2 regions of the Serratia sp. Res13-Sevr-LER1-36-b genome follow, and region 2 is predicted to be linked to the other one. Evidence: riboswitches for the same ligand, from Rfam matches in the RefSeq annotation. Region 2 holds a riboswitch; the other holds the start of a gene.
What was found. Region 2 has a riboswitch for cobalamin ahead of btuB (TonB-dependent vitamin B12 receptor BtuB). Riboswitches for the same ligand answer to the same signal wherever they lie in the genome.
Positions count from the first base shown of each region.

Region 1 (7,504 bases), on a different contig from region 2:
TGCGCCCTTCTCCGCAGAGAAATGGGACGGCAGCAGATAATCCCGAACCTGAGGCGCAATGCCGCAGGCCGCCAGCGCAGAGGCATAAGAGAGAAAACCATCGAGGATCACCGGCAGACCGGCCGCAGCAGCCCCCAGCATCACTCCAGCCATTCCCACCAAATCGTATCCACCCAGCTTCGCCAGTACGTCCAGCGCATCTTGGGTATCCGGCTGATTTACCTCAATAGCCCGACGCACCACATCCACCTTGTGGTGCAAACGATCGCTGGGGAAGTTGGCTCCAATGCCGACCACTTCCTGCGGATCGCGGCCGGTAAAGACGCTGACTAACGCCGCGGCCGGCGTCGTATTAGCCATCCCCAACTCGCCAACGCCAAACAGTTTCACCCCAAGCGCCGCCTGTTCCAGCGTCAGTTGAGCCGTGGCCAACAGCAACTCCTCCGCCTGCAGGCGCGTCATCGCCGCACCGCGCGCAATGTTGGCGCTGCCGCGTCCGACTTTCATGTCGATCAGGCCCGGCAAGGGTTCGCTGTCGATGCCAACATCCACCAGCTTTACCTCGGCACCAGCATTGGCGGCCAATACGCAGACGCCGGTATTGCCTTTCACCATATTCAGCGCCTGGATCACCGTCACTTCACGCGGTGACACCGCCACCCCTTCGGCATAAACACCGTGATCGGCCATCATGACGATGATTTGTTTGCGGCTGGCGGCCATCCCACTAAAACCGCGCATCCCGGCTAACTGGGTTGCCAACTGCTCCAGGCGGCCAAGGCTGCCCGGTGGCTTAAGCAGGCCATCAATCTTTGCCGCTGCCTGTTGCATGGCGGCCGCGTCCAACGGCTTAATCAGGTCGATTAATGATGACAATGTTTGCATAACTTTATTCTCTGCTTGCAGGCTGCCATTGAGCCTGGCTGTTAAATACTTTTAGCGTGACAAAACCCTGGTTGAGCTCCAGCACGCTGTAGGCTCCCTGGGTAAACGGGAAATGCCACATCCCAGCGGCAGGCAGCTTTAGCAGCCCGGCCAGCAGCAGGCTCAGAGAGCCTTGGTGCGCCACCAGCAGACGATCGCCATCGCCCGGTTCGTTCAGCAGACGTTGGGCCTGTTGGCCGATCCTATGTGAAAACAGTGGAAAGGACTCCCCCGCTGGCGGGCAGGCTAGTTGCCAATCCGCCACCCAGTCGGCCCAGGCAGCACTATCCTCCCGCTGTAAATCCTGGTGATGGCGCATCTCCCAGTCACCAAAATTCATTTCGTTAAAGCCGCAGTCGGGTTGGATCACCAGTTCCCGCTGCCCAAGCACGATCTCGGCGGTATGTCGGGCGCGTCTTAACTCACTGCTGATCGCCTGGGTAAAAGGCACCTCGGCCAGCCATTGTGCGATCTGCCTCGCCTGCTGCTCACCTTGTTCGGTCAACGGCAAGTCGGTCATGCCGCAAAATACGCCCTGCCGATTCGCCGCCGTTTGCCCGTGTCGTACCAAAAATAGCCGCATAGTGCCCACTCACAGCAGTGCCAGTAAGAAGATCAACTCGGCAATTTCTATCGCCGCACCCAGGGTGTCACCCGTTTGCCCACCCAGACGGCGGCGCAAATAGACCCGCAGCAACAGCACGGCGATCAGCGCACAGCCAAGCGCAAACAGCCCCTGCCCATGCCCTAACAAGGCGACCAAAGCGGCCCCTAGCACCAGAGTGAACAGCGTTTGTCCGCCGCTGATCTTGCCAATATAAAGGTTCCCCAGCCCGTTACCCTCACGGGCATAGGGCTGGCGATACATCATCAATACCACCAGGCTCCGGCAAGCCACTCCTGCTGCCGCCAACGTAGCCAACATCGGTACCCCACGCAGTGCCAGTTCGCTGATCACCAACACCTTGGCCACGACGATAAAGATCAGCGCCAGCCCACCATTGGTACCTAAGCGGCTGTCGCGCATGATCTCCAACATTTTTTCCCGAGTACGGGCCGAGAATACGCCGTCACAGGTATCGGCCAATCCGTCGAGATGGAAGGCACCGGTTACCAGAGCCAACGCCAGCACGTAGCCCAACGCCGCCAGCGGCACCCCACACCAGGGAGCCAACAGGGCGAAGACGGCACCGCCAATTGCACCGACGATCAGGCCAATCAAGGGGAAACCGATGATGCCACGCTGGTAATTATCCATCGCTAATCCCTGTGTCCAACTGGCAGGCAGCGGGATACGCGTCATCAATTGCAGGGTGGCCCAAAACAGTCGCAAACTCATTTGATCTTGACCTCAATACCAGAAATTACCAATAGCACCGACTCGGCAGCGGCGGCCAAACGCTGGTTAACACGCCCGGCAATATCACGGAAGTGTCGTGCCAGACGGTTTTCGGGCACGATGCCCATCCCCAGTTCGTTGGTGACCAAATAGATCGCCGCCGGGCTGCGAGCGCAGGCGGCCAGCAGATCGTCGATCTGCCGTTGGATTGCCGTTTCAACCACGGCAAAATCGATGCTTTCCACCGGCGTCTCCCCGGTCAGGTCAAACATCAGGTTGGCGATCAGTGTGGTAATACACTCCAGGATCACCGCCTCTCCTGCCGCCGCCTGTTGGTCGATCACGCTGGCCAGTTGCTGGCTCCCCTCCCAGGTACGCCAATGCGCAGGCCGGGCCTGGCGGTGCAGCCTAACCCGTTCGGCCATTTCCTCATCGGTGACCACCGAGGTGGCGATATACAACACCCGGTCACTGACACCACTCGCTAACCTTTCGGCCAGCGAGCTTTTGCCGCTGCGTGCTCCGCCGGTGATCAGGATCATTGGGGCCCCGTTTGTTGGTGCTCGGTCATCAAGCGGTAAATTTTATTCATATCAACATGTTCCCGCATCTTATCGGCCAAGAGATCAAACTGTTGCTGCTTATAATCGGCATAATCGAAAGCCGGGCCGTCATAAACCGGCAACCCTTTACGCTGGCGCAGTTGGTTTAGCAGCGCCCGGCAAAAAGGTGCGCTGTCGAATAGGCCATGAATATAGCTGCCCAGCACGTTACCGGTGGAGTTAACAGCCCCGTCAAAAGCGCTGTCCGGTTGGCCGTTACGTAGGGAAAGGCGGGAGAAAGGCGTAGCCTCTGAGCCAAGCTGGGTGGTGCCCATATGGATTTCATAACCAACGATATCCTGCTCGCCACAGCCAGACCAGAGGCCGGGCAACCCAGACTCACATTGTGCTGTCACCTGTGTAGTGACTTTTTGCGGTGCGAAGCGGGTGGTGACATCCAGTAATCCCAAACCCGCCATCTGTTCCAAACCGGATTCCACGCCATCAACAATGTGCTTGCCGAGCATCTGGTAGCCGCCGCAAATACCCACGATCTGCACTCCAGCACGGTGCTGATCCTGTAACGCCGCCGCCAACCCGCTCCGTTGTAGCCACTGCAGATCCCCCAGGGTGTTTTTGCTACCCGGCAGGATGATCAGATCGGCACCGGCCAGCGCCGCCGGGTGCGAAACATAGCGCAGCCCTACGTCCGGCTGGGCCGCCAAGGCATTAAAATCGGTAAAGTTGGACATATAGGGCAGTTGTACCACCGCGATGTCCAGCTCATGGCTGCTGCCTGTCGGGGCATACTTACCCTTTTGCAACGCCACACCATCCTCGTCTTCCAGATCGATATTCAACCAGGGCATCACACCCAGCACCGGCACGCCAGTCAGCGCCTCAATCTGCTCCAGCCCCGAGTAGAGTAAGGCAATATCGCCACGGAATTTATTGATGATTACCCCTTTCACTCGAGCTTTCTCTTCTGGCTCTAGCAGGGCCAGTGTGCCGTAAATAGCGGCAAACACCCCGCCACGGTCGATATCCGCCACCAACAACACTGGCGCATCGGCAATCGCCGCCATGCCCATGTTGACGATGTCGCGGTCGCGCAGGTTGATTTCCGCCGGGCTACCTGCCCCCTCCAGCACCATGATGTCGTAGCCGCTGGCCAGGCTGTGATACACCTCGCTGATTTGTTGCTGTAACTGCGGCTTGTACTCGTGATAGCTGACCGCGTCCATATTGCAGGCCACTTTGCCCATCAGCACCACCTGCGCCTGGCAATCGCTGGTCGGTTTGAGCAGTACCGGGTTCATCCGCACATCGGGTGCGATACCGGCGGCTTCGGCCTGAAAAATCTGTGCCCGGCCCATCTCTTCGCCACGGGCGGTAATGCCAGAGTTGAGCGCCATATTCTGCGATTTGAACGGCGCACAGCGATAGCCATCCTGCATGAAGATCCGGCACAGACCGGCCACCAGCACACTTTTACCCACATCGGATGCGGTTCCCTGCACCATCACACACCGTTTCATCACCTATTCTCCACGTCGCGCTGGCTGAGCCGCGCAAACAATTATTATTTCAAGCATCAAGCCATAGCAGGCGCAACGCTGCAAACAGCAGCAGAGCCAACAGCGAGGCCGTCATCATCAGACGCGTGCTGCGGGGAATATCTGCCAGCTCGATCTCCCGCCGAGCTTCGCCGATCCACGGTTTTTCGACCCGTTGACCAAAGTAGTTGCTAGGACCGCCAAGCCGCACTCCCAACGCTCCAGCCACGGTGGCTTCCGACCAGGCGCAGTTGGGGCTGGTGTGCTGATAGCGATCGCGCCAGCCAATGCGAAACGCCTGGCGAGAGTCCAAACTATTCAGCCAAGCCGCACAGCTCAGCAGTAGCCAGCTAAGCCGGGCCGGTAACCCGTTGGCGAAGTCATCCATCCGCGCCGACACATAGCCGATAGCGCGGTATTTCGGCGTTTTGTAGCCCACCATTGAATCGAGGGTGTTAACCGCTTTATACGCCATCGCCAACGGCGCTCCGCCTATCAGCAAAAAGAACAGCGGCGAAATGACGCCATCCACACTGTTTTCTGCCACCGTCTCCACCACCGCCCGGGTGATTTGCGGTTCTTCCAGTTGTGAGGTATCCCGCCCGACAATCCACGACAGCTTGCGGCGGCTCTCCTCAAGATCGGCACTTTGCAGTGCCCGGTGAACTTCCATGGCAGCATGTTCCAGACAGCGCCCGGCGAGCAGGGTATAAATCAGCCAGACTTCCGCCAGCCAACCCAACCACGGGTGGATATACTGCATCAGCGTTAAAAAGCCCCAACTGACCAGCCAAACCACCCCGACGACGCCCAGCCACAGCAGCCCGCCGCCAAGTTTTAGCGCTCTCTCGCTATGGCAAATCCGGCGGATCGCGCGTTGAAGCGCCGTGATCAGGTTACCGATCCAGCGCACCGGATGCGGCCAGTGCGGCGGGTCGCCTAACAGGCTGTCGAGCAGAAAGGCCGCGAACCAGGCTAGCAGCGTCATGGCACGCACCTTATAGCCGCGAACGATAAAGCCTGATGGTGGGTTACTGGCATAAAAAAATCCCGACCTCTCGGGCGGGATTTGGGAGTCAAAAGGATACGACCAAGCGGTGCAATATAGCTGCACGTATCTCATGACAACCCCCTTCCCACCGAAGGTGTTGAACGTGTGACCAACTGGCCGGTCTTCTGGCTTAGCGTCATCCTCATCCACTCCCTTCCCAATCCTCAGATCAGTGGCGCAGTGGACTCGTCGGCATCACAGCAGCGGGGGCTGCGGGGGAGTTACACCCCCTTCCCAACCACAACCTGTCATCGTGCAGGGTGTGGGATATCCAGTTGGCAATAATACGGTTAATCACAACGTTATCAGTTCAATGAACTCAACGCTTCAATTTATCACTTAGTTTTCATCTCGATAGCCTCGACAATGGCCATGCCATAATAACCTGTTGATATCGCGAATACACGCCATTAGATCCGGCATTCACCTTGGTTTGCACAGGATTAACGGCGATTACGCTGTGTTATCCTGCATGCAAATTTGACAGGGGAATAGCAAAACCGTGAGTGAACATGGTGGTAACGTACTGGAAATGGCGTTGAAAAACGGTCTGGATCCGGCCGAGATGATTGATTTCAGCGCCAATATCAATCCATTGGGCATGCCCGCCAGCCTGAAGGCGGCGATTATCGAGCATCTGACCAGCGCCGAATGCTATCCCGACGTCGAATACCGGCGTTTGCATGCGGCATTGGCACGGGTTCATCACTGCCCGGCGGAAAATATCATGGCGGGCAACGGGGCCACCGAGCTGATTTACGCCATAGTGAACCGGCTACGCCCCCGCACGGCGCTGCTCCTAACGCCTGGGTTTGCCGAATACCGCCGGGCATTGCAGCGGATTGACTGCCAGATCGAGGACTTTCCGCTGGATGAAGCCGGTGGTTTTCAACCCGATGAGCGGCTGCTGCAGGTGCTGGCCGAGCGCAAACCGGACTGCCTGTTCCTGGCCACTCCCAACAATCCGACCGGGCTGATGCCTGACCCCACGCTGTTGCAGGCCATTGTCGCCTGTTGTCGCCAGCACAATATTGCGTTGATCGTTGATGAAGCCTTTATCGATTTTCTGCCGGATACACCGGGCCTGATCCCGCAGATGGCAGAGTATTCCCGCCTTTATATCCTGCGTTCGCTGACCAAATTCTTTGCCATTCCCGGTCTGCGACTTGGCTATCTGGTCAGCAGCGATCGCGTTGGCCTGCAACAGATGAAACAACTGCGCGAGCCCTGGACCATCAATGCCTATGCGGCACTGGCCGGCGAAGTGATCCTCGACGATCTCGATTACATCCAGCAAACCCACCAATGGCTGGCAGAGCAGCGTGCTTGGTTGTTTGACGCGCTGACAGCCTTGCCGCACTTGCGTATCTGGCCAGGGGCGGCGAACTATATTTTCCTACGCTGCCTGCGTCCCGACTACGATCTGCAACAGGCGTTGTTGCAACACCGCATCCTGATCCGCCACTGTGCCAACTACCCTGGCTTGTCCACCGACTATTATCGGGTAGCGATCAAGAGCGAAGCGGCCAACCGCAAGCTGATAGCCGCGCTGCAACAGGTGCTGGCAGAGGACTGAGGCGAAGGCGTTTTTAGGCATCAAACGTTGACCCGTTTATGATCTTAACGGGCGCTATTTTGGGCGAGGGTTTACGGTGGATTTTTGCTAAAAACGATGTTCGAGCAACTTATCCTGCTCTACGGGATAGGCTTTACCATCGAACTTGAGCTCGACGCGGGTCTTGGCAACAACTTTGTTGCTTTCCACGCAATCCTCCCCTTTTCTGCTCGCCCCCTTGTGCGTCGCTATGGTCTGTAGCTGCAGATCCTGGAAGCCGTTATGCGCGCTCTTGCCAAGCGCCAATGCGCGATTGGTCGCGGCGAAATCCCCGGCACACAGGCCATCCCACTCACCGCTATATTCATTCATGGTCAGATTATTAAGCACCAAAGTGACTTGCTGATCTTGCAGGGTATAGAGGTTAAGCCGTTCGATGCTGATGGGATTGACCGAGGAGGAGCCGCGGTGGATAAAACGCACCCCGAAGGCGCGTATCGCCGGAGATAATTGGTAGCGCGCGGTGTCGATGGTCAC
Region 1 covers NZ_JADACK010000005.1:431,503-439,006, reverse strand. The annotation lists gene cobT (nicotinate-nucleotide--dimethylbenzimidazole phosphoribosyltransferase) at 1-885, opposite strand, end outside; gene IMQ33_RS03035 (adenosylcobalamin/alpha-ribazole phosphatase) at 890-1,507, opposite strand; gene cobS (adenosylcobinamide-GDP ribazoletransferase) at 1,517-2,263, opposite strand; gene cobU (bifunctional adenosylcobinamide kinase/adenosylcobinamide-phosphate guanylyltransferase) at 2,260-2,805, opposite strand; gene IMQ33_RS03020 (cobyric acid synthase) at 2,802-4,343, opposite strand; gene cbiB (adenosylcobinamide-phosphate synthase CbiB) at 4,393-5,349, opposite strand; cobalamin riboswitch at 5,510-5,703, opposite strand; gene cobD (threonine-phosphate decarboxylase CobD) at 5,915-6,988, shown strand; gene IMQ33_RS03005 (hypothetical protein) at 7,076-7,504, opposite strand, start outside.
Region 1: another riboswitch for cobalamin. It lies ahead of cbiB (adenosylcobinamide-phosphate synthase CbiB); the one in region 2 lies ahead of btuB (TonB-dependent vitamin B12 receptor BtuB).

Region 2 (7,504 bases):
GCGGTACAGGTTCACCATGCAGTTTGGCCTCTGCCAGTTCCACCAGCTCAGAAGAGCCTAACAGCTCGATTTTGCAATCTGTCGCGAAACGCTCGATGAGTTCATGAGTATAAGTACGCTGAACCGTACCACGCGTAGCCAGCAAACCGACGATACCGTTGGCGGTCAGTTTGGCAGCAGGCTTGATCGCAGGCACCACCCCCACTACCGGGAAAGCAAAACGTTCACGCAGTGCGGGTAAGGAAACGGTACTGGCGGTATTACAGGCAATGATGACGATTGCCAGAGGATGGCGCTGCTGAACCGCACTGACAATTTCCAGCACGCGCTCCACGATAAACTCTTCGGATTTCTCGCCGTAGGGGAATGCCACGTTATCGAAGGCGTAGATATAGTGGAGATCCGGCAGCAGTTGCCGAACCTCCTGAAACACTGACAACCCGCCGACGCCGGAATCAAAAACCAGCGCCGTCGGGCGAGGAGCCGCAGTGGCGTTAGAAGGTATAGCTGCCAGTGAGGTAGTACTCTCTTCCTGGGGTAGCGTAGCCATAAGCCGTCTCATAATCTTTATCAAACAGGTTGGCAATTCTACCACGAACTGTCAGTTGAGAGGTTATTGGATATGAGGCGCTCACGTCGACCGTGCTGTAACTCGGCAATACGCGCTGCTCAGGGTTATAAGTAGAAGAGATATTGTCGTAGCGCTTGCCGTAGTACTGATACGAGATATCCATGTCCAGGTTGAACATCGTCCAATCCAGCTGATATTTGGCCTGACGTTTCGAACGGCGCGCCAACACCTCATCGGTCTGGTCATTACGCGGATCGATATATTGCAGCGTCAACCTGTGGGTGAACATCCAGGTATCAAAGCTACCCGTCCATTCAACGCCTTTAATCGTTGCCCTATCCACATTGTAATACTGGCCCTGATAGGTCACCGGGTCAGAATCATAGTTGATCAGGTTCTGGATTTTGTAATGGTAAGCAGACAGACGCCAATCCAACGGCCCGGTCAAACCTTCCAGACCCATTTCCCACTGTTTGGACTCTTCCGGCTTGAGATTACTATTGGAATCAATGCCAAAGCGTTTTGAGCCATATTGCTGGCCCAGCGATGGCGTCAGGAAACCAGTACCGTAAGACAAGGTGGCTCGATAGCCATCAACAAACTCCCAACCCGCCGCGGTCTGCCAAGTGCCGTGCCAACCAAAGTCACCTGCCTTGTCTTCACGCCCAGAGGCTTCCAGCGTCACGCTGCCAAACTGCTGTTGACCGCTCAGGTACAGCCCCGTGTTGTCTCTTTTATAGGTATCGGCAAAGGAATTGTCGGAAGAGGTCAGGCGCTGTTGCTGGAAATCGGCACCGGCAGTGACGCTGCCGTGCTCGAAAGCATAGGTGTTGCCCCATTGCAGGTTACGCTGATCCATATCATCAAGTGTGGTACTGATGCCATAACGGCCGTTCTGGCTGCTGTAGTTGTAATCCTTCTGTTTCTGATAGCTGCCCGTCAGTTGAGAAGAGAAAGCCCCAGACAGGAAACGCAGCCCCATATCATAGGTGTGGCTATACAGGCGGTCTTCATCATTACTGTACTTCGGGCTGTAAGGTACACTGCCGACATCGTAGTCCGAGTTATTGGTATAACCATAACCCCGCACGAAGCCTGAGAAATTCTGATTGAACTGCTGCTCCAACCCACCCCAGAAGCTTTTATTACGGAAACCGTCACGATCGCTGTCGACCGAATAAGGCGAGCCTGGCTGCACATTGAAGCCATTGGTCATCTGGTAACTGCCCGCAACGGTAGCAACCGTATTATCAAAACGCTGGCGCAAGGCACCATCGTACTGCTGGTATCCTTTAGAACCGATACCCGCCTGGACTTTACCGCCCTCTTTATCCGTCTGGGTAATGATGTTGATGACCCCACCGATAGCACCAGAACCGTAAATGGCGGAACGCGGCCCACGGATAAACTCCACACGCTGAACCAGCGCCAACGGAACCTGGTTAAAATCGACGCCGTTGCTGATCCCCAAACGGGCCATTGGCACGCCGTCGATCAGTACCAATACATGACGAGCTTCAGTGCCGCGTACCGAGAGAGATGACCCCTGCCCCATACCGCCATACTGTGAAATATCGACACCGGGCAAACGACGCATCACATCATTGAGGCTTTTGGCCTGCCAACGGTCGATATCTTCGCGGGTCACCACATCGGCAGGCGCCAATACGGAAGAGACCGGTTGAGGGAAGCGATTGGCGGTAACCACCAGATCATCGCTACTTTTAGCCGTGGTGTTATCTTGCGCCCATCCAGAAAATGCCGTCACGGAGGAGACCACCGCCAGCAGTGTATTTTTTATCATTGTCATTATAAAAAGCATCCAAACTTCATTGGGGATGCCGCAGGGCCACGGCCGGTAGTTCGCGACGGCTATGGATATTGCGACGTACACCGGTAGGTTTTCGGGCTTGGGATTTGCCGGTTGCCTGTGGCAACCCGCACCGGGCGATGACTTCCCATCCTGCAGTGGACAGTGTCTGCGTTATTTAACGCTATCGCCGTGACTTCCCCATACCGCTGCGCGTCAGCTCCAGATTTGCACTGGATTCCCTTTTCACTCGCTGCTTGAGACCGGACGGCAATGCTACAATCAATGAAAATGGATGTCTAGATTGCCAACAGTGTTGCAAAATAGCACCACAACAAAACTGGACTTCACGGGCTGATTCCCTACAATCCCCCGCTGATCCAATTTGCCTGACGAGAGAAACCATGACGCCCGAGAATTTGCCCATTGAACGCTATGACGACCAACTGGCGGAGAAAACAGCCCGCCTGAAGACCATGATGTCACCGTTCACGGCGCCCGAGCCGGAAGTGTTTCGCTCGCCAGTCAGCCACTACCGGATGCGTGCGGAATTCCGCATCTGGCATGATGAGGACGATATGTACCACATCATGTTCGATCAGCAGACCAAGCAGCGTATCCGTGTCGATAGCTTCCCGGCGGCCAGTGAGCTGATTAACCGCCTGATGAGCGCCCTGATGGCGGCCCTCAAGCCCAATCCGGTGCTGCGCCACAAGCTGTTCCAGATCGATTATCTTTCTACGCAAAGCGGTAAAATCATTGCCTCACTGCTGTATCACCGCAAGCTGGACGAACAATGGCAGCAAGATGCCACTGCGCTGCGTGACGCGTTACGCGCAGACGGCTTCGATGTGCAGCTGATTGGCCGCGCCTCGAAGATGAAAATCATGCTGGATCAGGATTACGTCGACGAAGTGCTGCCGGTCGCTGGCCGCGAAATGATTTATCGCCAGGTTGAAAACAGCTTCACCCAGCCCAACGCAGCCATGAACGTGCAAATGCTGGAATGGGCGCTGGATGTGACCCAAGGTTCAAAAGGGGATCTGCTAGAACTGTATTGCGGTAACGGCAACTTCTCGCTGGCCTTGGCCCGCAACTTCGAGCGGGTGTTAGCCACTGAAATTGCCAAGCCTTCGGTGGCGGCGGCGCAGTACAACATCGCGGCCAATCATATCGACAACGTGCAGATTATCCGCATGGCGGCGGAGGATTTCACTCAGGCAATGAACGGCGCTCGCGAGTTCAACCGGTTAAAAGGGATCGATCTGAGCAGCTATAACTGTGAAACGATTTTCGTCGATCCGCCGCGCAGCGGGCTGGATGAGGAAACGGTGAAGATGGTGCAGACCTATCCACGCATCCTTTACATCTCCTGCAACCCGGAGACCCTGTGCGCCAATCTGGATACGCTACAGGCCACGCACAACATCACTCGCCTGGCTCTATTCGATCAGTTCCCATACACCCATCATATGGAATGTGGCGTATTACTCGAACGCCGTTGATCTAGACGGGCGCTGCGCCCTACATCGCGAGCTGGCTGCGGAGTATCCGCACCACTGTAAAAACAAAAAAGGCACTCCGCGGAGTGCCTTTTCTCGATGAAACCATTTTTAATGCTGAACAGTGACGGTATTGCGTTTCTTTAATTGGAAACCAATCCAGAGCACCAGCACCACGCAAACAATCGAGGGCAGGAAGTTCGAGCCGATCTGCGGATATTCCGCACGCACGATCGCGCTATATCCCAGGACGCCCAACAGGAAACAGCCGGCCGCCAGTTTTGGCATGCCATCCGGCATTGGCTGGTTCAGATAACGCTGATGCAGGCAATATACCGCCAACACCAAAGCAATCAACGGGAAGGCTGAAAACGACACCACCGAGCTGAACAGCGCGGCAAAGGAACCGTTTACGGACAGGCCGGCAATCAACGCCAGCAGTAAAGTACCATTCTCACGGCTTAGTTTTTCCATGACTTTCACCTTGTTATACGTGGGATACAGATGCTTTTTCTTGTTCGCGGCGATACCAGTAATAGGCTCCTTTGGAGATCATCCGCAGTTGCAACACTAACCTTTCTTCGAGCTGCCGCCGTTGTTCAATATCAATATCCAGCGCTTCCGCACCGGCACTGAAGACAATCGTCACCATAGCTTCCGCCTGCGCCTCGGTAAAGCTGCGAGGCATATGGTTTTCCAGCTCAAGGTAATCTGCCAGTTCGGCGATAAAATGTTGGATTTCCCGTGCTACCGCCGCACGAAATGCGGCCGAGGTGCCGGAACGTTCTCGCAGCAACAGCCGAAAGGCGTTGGGATTATTGCCGATAAACTCCATAAAGGTCGATACCGACGTGCGGATCACGCTGCCGCCTTTGGCAATACGCTGGCGTGCCTGGCGCATCAATTGGCGCAGCATCAGGCCACTTTCGTCAACCATGGTGAGTCCAAGCTCATCCACATCGCGAAAATGGCGATAGAAAGACGTGGGCGCGATGCCCGCCTCTCGTGAGACTTCACGCAGGCTCAGGCTGGCAAAACTGCGCTCGGCACTCAGTTGGCTGAAAGCCGCCTCAATGAGGGAACGACGAGTGCGTTCTTTTTGTTGTGCTCTGACGCCCATTTGCATATCCGGATGACTTCCCTTCTTCAGTCTAACGCCGCAGAACTGGCAATATAGCAAATTTATTGCAACAGCATTTATACAAACGCGCTTTGTCACAGTTCTAGGCCACACCGATTGTGCTTTGCCACAAAAAGGCTAATGGTAATTGGGCACGCAGCGCTATGATGTTAAGATACCGTTGTAAATTTGTATAAGAACAGGTCTCTCCTACATGCAACAACACTATCAATTTGATGCCATTATCATCGGCTCCGGCCCTGGTGGTGAAGGCGCAGCCATGGGTCTGGTGAAACAAGGTGCCCGCGTGGCCGTGATCGAACGGTACAATAACGTGGGCGGCGGCTGTACTCACTGGGGAACCATCCCCTCAAAAGCCCTCCGCCACGCTGTCAGCCGCATTATCGAATTCAACCAGAACCCGCTTTACAACAACTCCCGCACCCTTAGCGCCACCTTCCCTGACATTTTACGCCACGCCGACAGCGTGATTAACCAGCAAACGCGCATGCGCCAAGGGTTCTACGAGCGTAACCAGTGCAAGCTGTTCGCCGGTAACGCCAAGTTTATCGACGCCAACACCGTCAGCGTAAGCTATATGGATGGCACGCAGGATACCATCCGCGCCGACCATATCGTGATCGCCTGCGGTTCACGCCCTTATCATCCGAACGGCGTTGATTTTAACCACTCGCGCATTTATGACAGCGACTCCATCCTGGAGCTGAACCACGAGCCACGCCACGTGATTATCTACGGCGCCGGGGTGATTGGCTGCGAATATGCTTCTATCTTCCGTGGCTTGAACGTGAAGGTGGACTTGATCAACACCCGCGATCGGTTGCTGGCGTTCCTCGATCAGGAGATGTCAGATTCTCTGTCTTATCACTTCTGGAATAACGGCGTGGTGATCCGCCACAATGAAGAGTTCGAGAAGATCGAAGGCACCGACGATGGCGTGATTGTGCATCTGAAATCCGGCAAGAAAGTGAAGGCCGATTGCCTGCTGTACGCCAATGGCCGTACCGGTAACACCGATGCGCTTGGCCTGGAGAACGTGGGTCTGGAATCAGACAGCCGTGGCCTGCTGAAGGTCAACAGCATGTATCAGACCGCCGTATCCCACATTTATGCCGTAGGTGACGTGATCGGCTATCCGAGTCTGGCGTCTGCCGCTTATGACCAGGGACGCATCGCCGCTCAGGCCATCTCTTCTGGGGAAGCCAGCGGGCATCTGATCGAAGACATTCCAACGGGCATTTATACCATTCCAGAAATCAGCTCCGTCGGTAAAACCGAGCAGGAACTGACGGCAATGAAAGTGCCCTACGAAGTGGGCCGCGCCCAGTTCAAACACCTGGCCCGGGCGCAGATTGCCGGCATGAACGTGGGTAGCCTGAAGATCCTGTTCCACCGCGATACCTTGCAGATCCTGGGGATCCACTGCTTTGGTGAGCGTGCGGCAGAGATCATTCACATCGGTCAGGCGATCATGGAACAGAAAGGTGAAGGTAATACCATCGAGTATTTCGTCAATACCACCTTCAACTATCCGACCATGGCCGAAGCCTACCGCGTGGCAGCGCTAAACGGCTTAAACCGCCTGTTTTAAGTTCGCTTTCAGGTAGTTCTGCATGTGTTCGCGAATAGCCTCGGCCAACTGCTCATAGCGGCTACGCAGCGGGGAGCCGGGGCGATACACCAGAGCAATGGTGCGCTTCGGTTCCGGTTTGTAGCACTCCAGATAGCAGACGCCGTCACGCTCGCGTTCACGCGGTACTGCCAAGGCGGGCAACAGCGTTATCCCACTGCCTGCGGCAACCATATTACGCAGCGTTTCCAAACTGGTCGCGCGGAAGTGGGTATCCTCATCAGCACCGGCCTGGAAGCAAAAGCCCAGCGCCTGATCGCGTAAGCAGTGGCCATCTTCCAGCATCAGCAGTTTTTCACCCGCCAAATCGGCCATCGCCACGCGTTCGCGCTGCGCCCACGGATGGTCGGAATAGACAGCCAATTGCATCGGCTCATCGAACAAAGGCACTTCGATAAAGGCTTCGGTTTCTTTCACCAGGGCAAGAATAGCGCAGTCCAACTTGCCGCTGTCCAGCTGTGCCAACAGTTGATGGGTTTGTGCTTCGTGCAGGTACATTTCCAGCTTGGGAAAGGATTTATGCAGCGTCGGGATAATCTGCGGCAGCAGATAAGGCCCCACGGTAGGGATCAGGCCGATATGCAACGGCCCGGACATCGCCTCCCCCTGCTGGCTGGCCATTTCCTTCAAGACTTTGACTTCGCGTAGCACGGTGCGCGCCTGCTCCACCAGCAGTAAGCCTGCCTGCGTGAAAAGCACCTTACGGCTGGTCCGCTCGAGCAGCATCACGCCCAACTCGTCTTCCAGCTTGCGGATCTGTCCACTCAATGTTGGTTGACTGACATGGCATGAGTCGGCAGCACGCCGGAAGTGGCGGTGCTCGGCCAAGGCGACCAGATACTCTAAATCA
Region 2 covers NZ_JADACK010000013.1:167,549-175,052, reverse strand. The annotation lists gene murI (glutamate racemase) at 1-550, opposite strand, end outside; gene btuB (TonB-dependent vitamin B12 receptor BtuB) at 495-2,375, opposite strand; cobalamin riboswitch at 2,449-2,664, opposite strand; gene trmA (tRNA (uridine(54)-C5)-methyltransferase TrmA) at 2,786-3,886, shown strand; gene IMQ33_RS08755 (YijD family membrane protein) at 3,995-4,357, opposite strand; gene fabR (HTH-type transcriptional repressor FabR) at 4,371-5,003, opposite strand; gene sthA (Si-specific NAD(P)(+) transhydrogenase) at 5,218-6,615, shown strand; gene oxyR (DNA-binding transcriptional regulator OxyR) at 6,598-7,504, opposite strand, start outside.